2 regions of the Streptomyces sp. NPDC050439 genome follow, and region 1 is predicted to be linked to the other one. Evidence: riboswitches for the same ligand, from Rfam matches in the RefSeq annotation. Region 1 holds a riboswitch; the other holds the start of a gene.
What was found. Region 1 has a riboswitch for thiamine pyrophosphate ahead of thiM (hydroxyethylthiazole kinase). Riboswitches for the same ligand answer to the same signal wherever they lie in the genome.

Region 1 (4,047 bases):
CACGCGTAGACCATCACCCGGAGGAGCGGGGGCGGTTCTGGTCGCGCCAGGCCCGAGGCGAGATCCCGTACGCCTGCTTGAACACCTTGCTGAAGTGGGTCGCCTCTACGAAGCCCCAACTCCGCCCTATCGCCGCGATGGTCCGCAGCCGTCCGTTCGGATCGGCCAGCTCGCGCCGGCATGCGGCCAGGCGGCGGGTGCGGATCCAGTCCCCGAGACGGATGCCCGACCGGGACAGCACCGCGTAGAGGTGACGTACGGAAATGTTGTGTGCAGCGGCGATCCGTGCCGCCGACAGCTCGGGATCACGCAGGTGCTCCCGGATGTATTGAGTGATGCGCAGGCTGAGTGTCGCTTCCAAGGGTGCTCTGGCCAGGGTGGAGTTGCCGTGCTGGGTGGTCAGGACGGCACGGAGGAGTTCGACGCTGGGTTCCACCACGGCGTCGGCGTGCCTTCCCTGGTGCAGTTCGTCGCTGACCGCCAGTTGGGAAAAGTAGGTGAAGGCCAGACGCGCAACGAGGCTGTCGGACCCCAGCGGAACCGCGGTGACGTCTCGTAGCAACCGGTCGGGGAGCGCGAGCGCCGCGCGGGGAAAACGAATGAAGCGGTAGTCGACTGCCTCGTCGAAGATATGCGTGTAGGGATCGATCGATTCGTAGACGGCGAATTGTCCGGGCCGCAACAGGCACTCACGCCCGTTCTGCACCACCAGACTGCTGCCCGTCATCTGCACACCGAGAGTGACGGCCGGCTCCTCGTCCTTACGGGCAAGCCGCTCCGTTCGACGGAGTGTGACCGCGGTCGCCTGCGCCGCGCAGATCCTGACGGCCCCCGCGGCGGCGAGCCCGATGCGAACGGAGATGCCCTCAGCCGGAGGACGGTGGTCGATGTCGACCGCCACCATGGATTCCCACACCGCATTCCGGATCACTTCCTCCCGGTCCCGCGGCGGTATGAACGCGGTGTCCAGGACCGGGCTCATGAGAGAGACCTTCGTCTGCCTCGGGCATCAAGCCAACCTGACAGTGCCTCTGCCCGTTCCCCCACAAGTCCCCCCTAGACACGGACCGTTGCCGAAATCAGTCTGGCCGGATTCCCTCTCGCCGCGCAACGACTTCCGCGGACACAAGCAGGGTCCTCACCTGATGCGGCGTCAAATCGAGGCTGTGCACAGCTGACAAGGTTCCCTGCACGGATGACAAAGTCCGAAGGTCACGACGACCCTATGGTCGTTGGCGAGGCTGTCACTGAGACGCCATCACCGACCAGAAGGGTCGCATCGTGCAACGTGTATCAACGACGCTCCGCATGCGGATCGGAGTGTTGGGGGCTCTGGCTCTCCTCTTCGCGGCCGGCCTGACGGCCAGCCCGATGATGACTGCGCCGGCCCATGCCGCCTACGGTCCGTGCAACACGACGGTGAAGCGCACCGATGGGTTGGGCAGTGGCGGCAACCCTGGCAATCACTACAAAATCCCCGCGCGCACCGGCAACGGTCTGAGCTGCTACATGGAATATCAGACGGGCAGCTCGAACGCCGTGACTGCGCTGCAGAGGGCCATCGTCTCCTGCTACGACGGCACCTACGCCGCCAGGCGAATCATCGACACCGGAGGAGCCGACGGAGACTACGGCGCCGGCACCGAGGATGCCGTTCGGTGGCTTCAAGCGAACCGCCTCGGCGTGAGCGCCGACGGCGACTACGGGCCGGCGACCCGTGAACAGATGCGGTGGCCGCTGTATACCGAGGGCGGCACCTACATCGCCTGCCTCCAGCCCCCTTTCTAACATCAACACAACGTCTGTCGACGCCGACCTCTGCGCCTGAGGCCGGCGTCGACGTCTGCCGTGCCGGCCACTCCCGTAGGTACTGGCACACGTAACGGATCTGGCTGTCGGTCCGAAACCGGGCGGTGGGACTCTGGCCGCCATCCTCATCTCGGCTTGCCGTCAGACAAGTGGGTCGTGCGCTCACCTTGCGGCGTGGACGACGAGGAGGTTTTGCTCTCCGTCGAAGACGCGGGCGAGAGCTTGCCCCTCTCGCCGGCCTTCGCCGAACAGGCCCCGCTGATCGACGTGAACGACCAGCACGTCGTGACGGTCGACGACATCCGAGATGCCCCGACCGTGAATCTGAGCGTGGCCCTGCGCAGGTGGTGGGCTCCCTGTGGTGCTTTTAACACGCACTTGCGGCATCAGGCGATACCCATGGACAAACCGGACCTTGTGACCCAAAGAGATCGCCAGCTCCGCTCCCCCCAGCAGAGCCGTGTCCTGCCGCGTTGTGCCCCAAGGGCGGACTCCCGTTCCCAAGGGAGGTACATTGCCTAGTGACCACCGCGGGAGCTCGGGAGTAGCCGGGCTGAGAGGGCGGACGGGACTTGCTCCCCTTTCCGCCGACCGCATGAACCTGGACCGGGTAATTCCGGCGTAGGAAGAGTGTTGACGATGGATGCTGCCTCCGTACCTGCCCAGAACGGCCCTGCCGTTTCCCGTGATGCCGCGGCGGACGTGATCGCGTCGCTGCGGGCCTCCGCGCCCCTTGTGCACTGCCTGACCAATGTCGTGGTGTCGCAGTTCACCGCGAACGTGCTGCTCGCGGCGGGGGCTGCCCCCGCAATGGTGCACAGCGCGGAGGAAGCCGGAGCGCTGGCCCGGGTGGCCGGGGGTGTCCTGGTCAACCTGGGGACGGTGACGTCCGTGACGGCGGAGGCGATGCGCGTCGCGGTCAAGGAAGCGGCCGCGGCCGGGCGCCCGTGGGTGCTCGACCCGGTCGCGGTCGGTCCGCTGCCCTGGCGCACAAAACTCGCCCACGAACTCCTGGAGAGCGCACCTCCAGCAGTCATTCGCGGCAATCCTTCCGAGATCCTGGCGCTGGACGGCGGCGGCACGGGCGGGCGCGGCGTCGACAGCACGGACGCCCCCGAGGCTGCGCTGGCCGCAGCCACCGCGCTCGCCCGGCGCTACGGCTGCGCGGTCGCCGTGAGCGGCCCGGAGGACGTCCTGACGGACGGGACGCGAGTGGTACGGGTCGCCAATGGGCACCCGATGCTGCCCCTGGTGACCGGAACCGGCTGCTCACTGGGCGCCTTGGTGGCCGCCTGCACAGCCGTCACCGGCGATGCGCTGCTGGCCGCCACTGCCGCGACGGGTCTGCTCACCGTGGCCGCGGAGACCGCCGCCACCCGCTCGGCGGGCCCCGGCACCTTCGCGGTCGCGCTGATCGACGCGCTGCACAAGCTCAGCCCGGATCAGCTCGCCGGATCTCTCAACCTGCGCTGAGCTTGCGGGCGTTGCGGACTTCCGCGGTGAGCGGTCGGCCTGGCCGCCAGCTGCTGAACAGCGCCCGCCCGACCTGAGGGCGACCCACCGACATCAAGTCGGCCAGTCCTCGCAGCCGCACTGCACGTCCCGCTCCCCTTCCCTGCACCTCCCGATGCGTTTCCCGCGCCCTTCCCCGGCCGGGAGACCCCAAGGAGCAACCCATGCGACCACCACTTGACCTGTCCCTGTATCTCGTCACCGACACCCGGCTCTGCCGCGACCGCGGTGTTGCCGCCACCGTGGCAGCCGCTGTCAGGGGCGGTGTCACTGCTGTCCAGTTGCGCGATCCGGACGCGGACGCCCGCGCGCTGTTCACGCTCGGCCGGGCCATCCAGGCCGAACTCGCGGGCACCGATGTCCCCTTGATCGTCAATGATCGCCTGGATGTGGCGGTCTGGTTGGACGCGGACGGCGTCCACCTGGGGCAGCGGGACGTCTCCCCCGCGACCGCCAGGCGCCAGCTCGGTCCCCAGGCATACGTCGGCCTGTCCGTCAGCCGTCCCGAGCAGCTGGCGCACGTACCGGATGCCGTCGACCACCTCGGTGTCGGGCCGGTGTTCGAGCAGTCCACCAAGCCGGACGCCGATACCCCGCTGGGTCTGGACGGTCTGGCCCGGATCGTCCGCCAGAGCCCGCTGCCGTGCGTGGCCATCGGCGGGATCGGCGTGTCCGAGGCCGCTGCGGTCAAGGCAAGTGGTGCAGCCGGGATCGCCGTCGTCAGCG
Region 2 (4,047 bases), on a different contig from region 1:
CGTCACGGCCGAGGCGAGCATCACACCCGCGCAGCCGAGTTCCATGGCGAGGGTCGCGTCGGACGCCGTCCCCGCGCCCGCGTCCAGGATCACCGGAACGCCCGCGCGCTCGACGATCAGCTGGAAGTTGTGCGGGTTGCGGATGCCGAGTCCGGAGCCGATGGGGGAGCCGAGCGGCATGATCGCCGCACAGCCCACGTCCTCCAGTTTCCGGGCGAGCACCGGGTCGTCGTTCGTGTACGGGAGGACCGTGAAGCCGTCGTCGACGAGGATCTCGGCGGCGTCGATGAGCTCGATCGGGTCGGGCAGCAGGGTGCGCTCGTCCGCGATGACCTCCAGCTTGACCAGGTCGGTGCCGAGCGCCTCCCGCGCGAGCCGGGCGGTCAGGACGGCCTCGCCCGCGGTGAAACAGCCCGCCGTGTTCGGCAGGACGCGGATGCCGAGCCGGTCGAGGACGGAGAGCACCGAGCCCTGCACCCCGGGGTCGAGGCGGCGCATCGCGACCGTCGTCAGCTCCGTGCCGGAGGCGACGAGGGAGCGTTCCAGGACGTCCAGGCTCGGCGCACCGCCCGTACCCATGATCAGGCGGGAGGAAAGGGTGAGCCCGCCGATGACGAAGGGGTCGTCTGCCATGTCGGTTCAGCCTCCTTGGACGGCGGTGAGGACCTCGACGCGGTCCCCGTCGGTGAGCGGCGTGGTGGACCACCGCGCGCGCGGGACGACGGTTTCGTTGAGGGCGGCGGCGACCCCGGACGGGGCCGCGGTCAGGGTGGCGACGAGGGCTTCGAGCGTGGTGCCCGCGGCCACGTCGCGTGCTTCTCCGTTGACGGAGACGGCGGTGACGGCTGTGTCGGACGGGAGAGTCATGCGGGCTGCTCCAGGAAACGCTGCGTGAGGGGGCCGCGGACGAAACGCAGGGGGGTGAACCCCCGTGCCTCGTCCGGCAGTTCCCCGGTGGTCAGGGAGTGCGCGAGCACGTCGCCGGTGACGGGCGTCAGGAGGACGCCGTTGCGGTAGTGCCCGGTGGCCAGCTGCAGGCCGGGGAGCGCGGTCGGGCCGAGCAGCGGCGCGTTGTCGGGGGAGCCGGGGCGCAGGCCCGCGCGGGTCTCCGTCAGCGGCAGTTCCGTGATGCCGGGCACGAGCTCGTGGGCGTCCCGCAGCAGCTCGTACACGCCGCCGGCCGTGACCGTCGTGTCCCAGCCGAGCTCCTCGCTGGTCGCGCCGACGACGAGCTCGCCGTTCTCGCGCGGCACCAGGTAGACGTGGCTGCCGCGCACCACGGCGCGCACGGTGCGGCTCAGGAACGGCGCGAGACGCTGCGGCACCGTGAGCCGCAGCACCTGGCCCTTCACGGGGCGCACGGGCGGCAGGACGCCCTCCGGCACCCCGGCGAGGCGCCCGCTGAGGCTGCCCGCGGCGAGCACGGTCTGGCCGGCCTCCAGGGCGGTGCTGTCGGCGAGGACGACTCCGGTGGCCCGGTCGCCCGCCACCGAGAGGCGCTCCGCCCACGCGTGGTGGAGGACCACGCCGGCCCGCTCGCAGGCCACCAGGAGCGCCGCGGCGAGCCTGCGCGGGTCGACCTGGTGATCGCCGTCGACCCGGAGGCCGCCCCGGACGCCCGGCGCGAGCATCGGTTCGAGGCGGCGGCACTCGCGGCCGCTCAGCCATTCCGACGTGAGCCCCGACTGCTGCTGAAGGGCGTGCAGCTCCCGCAGATGGGCACGGTCGTCGGAGTCCAGCGCGACGGCGAGCGTGCCGCACGCGCGGTAGCCGAGATCGCGGCCGCTCGCCTCCGCCAGCTCGGCCGCGAAGTCGGGATAGCGCCGCGCGGAGGCCAGATTCAGGCCGAGCAGCGTCTGCTCCCCGTAGTGCAGCTCGGTGACGGCGGCCAGCATGCCCGCGGCGACCTGCGCCGCGCCGCCGCCGGGCTCGGGGTCCACGACCGCGACGGACAGGCCGCGCTGCGCCGCCCGCCAGGCCGTGACCAGGCCGATGATGCCGCCCCCGACGACCAGGACGTCGGTCGTGTGCGTCGTACGGGGTGGTGTTCGTGGATGCATGGGTGTCCAGCCCCTCCCTTCGCCGGCATGACCCGGATCAGGTTCGTACGGTCGGAGGCCGTCCAGCCTCCCTCTCAGCCCGGTGCGTCCGGGCTCCCGCGAGTGCTCTGCACGGCAACCCTAGCCCTTGGTGCCCCGGGGCAGGTAGGGCAGCTCCGCGGTCACGGGCTGTGACGGTGTGTCAGAGATCTCGCCGTCGCGCCCTGAGGCGCGCCTCGTCCGCCGTCCTAGAGTGATCGGGTGAGTGAGCAGCGGAGGCAGGAAGAGCGCAGGGTCGTCGTCGTGGGTGCGGGGATGGCCGGGGTGCAGACCGCCGTGGCCCTGCGCGAGCAGGGGTTCGCCGGTGCGGTCACCGTGATCGGCGCGGAGCCCCACCAGCCGTACGACAGGCCGCCGTTGTCCAAGGCCGTGCTGCTCGGCAAGGCGGAGGGCTCCGCCTTCGACATCGACTTCGAGGCGCTCGGCATCGAGCTGAGCCTGGGCCGCGAGGTCACGGGGGTCCGCCCCGCCGAGCACGAACTGGACACCGCGACGGGGCCCGTTCCCTACGACGCACTGGTCATCGCCACCGGAGCCGAACCGATCGTGCTCCCCGGGGTCTCCGGAGTACCCGGCGTCCACCTGCTGCGCACGCTCGACGACGCCGAGCGGCTGCGGCCCGTGCTCGCCGGGCAGCACCGCATCGTGGTCGTCGGCGCGGGCTGGATCGGCGCCGAGTTCGCGACCGCGGCGCGCGAGGCGGGCTGCCCGGTCACGGTCGTCGAGGCCGCGGAGCGTCCGCTCGCCGGGGCGCTGCCCGCGGAGGTCTCCACCCCGATGACGGCCTGGTACGCCGACTCCGGGACCGAACTGCGCACCCACGCGCGCGTGGACCGCGTCGAGCCCGGCAGCGTCCACCTGGCCGACGGCACCCGGCTGCCCGCGGACGCGGTCGTCGTCGGCATCGGCGCACGCCCCGCCACGGGATGGCTCGCGGACTCCGGCATCACCCTGGGCGCCCACCGGGAGATCCTCGCCGACGACCACCTGAGGACGTCACAACCCGATGTGTACGCGGTCGGCGACTGCTCCTCCTTCCCTTCGGGAAGGTATGGCGAGCGTCTGCTCGTCCACCACTGGGACAACGCGCTCCAGGGCCCGCGCACGGTGGCCGCGAACATCATCGGCGAGACCCCTTCGGCGTACGACCCCGTGCCGTACTTCTGGTCGGAGCAGTTCGGCCGCTTCGTCCAGTACGCGGGACATCACGCATCCGCCGACGAGCTGGTGTGGCGCGGCGACCCTTCGGGCGCGGCCTGGAGCGTGTGCTGGCTGCGGCAGGGGGCCCTGGTGGCCCTCCTCGCGGTGGGCCGCCCCCGGGACCTGGCACAGGGCCGCAAGCTGATCGAGGCGGGCGCCAGGCTCTCCGCCGAGCTGGCCTCGGACCCCGCGGTTCCGCTGAAGAAGGCACTGCTGGCGTAGCGGTGCCACCGTCACCGGGGGCCTCTGCCCGGCCGCTGTCGGTGCCCGGCGATACCCTTGTTCCCGTGACCGAGATTGACGCAAAGACTGATGCTCTCGTCCCCGAGTGGCTCCACCTTCCCGACATCGCAGAAATGCTCGACGTCGAGGTGACGCGTGTTCGCCAGCTGGTCAAGGAGGGCCAGCTGATTGCCGTACGCCGTGGTGAGAACCGCGCGCTTCAGGTGCCGGCCGCCTTCATCGACGGCGACAAGGTCGTCAAGGGCCTGACCGGCACCCTGACGCTCCTGAAGGACGACGGCTTCTCCGACGAAGAGATGCTGGAGTGGCTCTTCACTCCCGACCCGACCCTGCCCGGCACCCCCGCGCAGGCCCTGAGCGAGAATCGCGGCACGGAGGTGAAGCGCCGCGCCCAGGCGCTCGCCGTCTGACCGAAACGGAAAACCGTTGCGTACGGGCCGCGGATCCCCCGGGGACACGCGGCCCGTAGGCCACCGACGACCGGGGGGACCTTTCCATGGCCACC

Region 2: it holds a riboswitch for thiamine pyrophosphate, as region 1 does, so the genes downstream of both, thiO (glycine oxidase ThiO) here and thiM (hydroxyethylthiazole kinase) in region 1, are expected to answer to the same signal.

What each region holds. Positions count from the first base shown of each region.
Region 1 is NZ_JBFAJT010000010.1:95,957-100,003, forward strand. Features, by position in the region: gene AB0I66_RS35045 (helix-turn-helix domain-containing protein) at 14-982, opposite strand; gene AB0I66_RS35050 (peptidoglycan-binding protein) at 1,282-1,788, shown strand; TPP riboswitch at 2,330-2,455, shown strand; gene thiM (hydroxyethylthiazole kinase) at 2,449-3,282, shown strand; gene thiE (thiamine phosphate synthase) at 3,486-4,047, shown strand, end outside.
Region 2 is NZ_JBFAJT010000003.1:438,134-442,180, reverse strand. Features, by position in the region: gene AB0I66_RS15015 (thiazole synthase) at 1-633, opposite strand, end outside; gene thiS (sulfur carrier protein ThiS) at 640-867, opposite strand; gene thiO (glycine oxidase ThiO) at 864-2,060, opposite strand; TPP riboswitch at 2,058-2,170, opposite strand; gene AB0I66_RS15000 (FAD-dependent oxidoreductase) at 2,355-3,521, shown strand; gene AB0I66_RS14995 (Rv2175c family DNA-binding protein) at 3,587-3,952, shown strand; gene thiE (thiamine phosphate synthase) at 4,039-4,047, shown strand, end outside.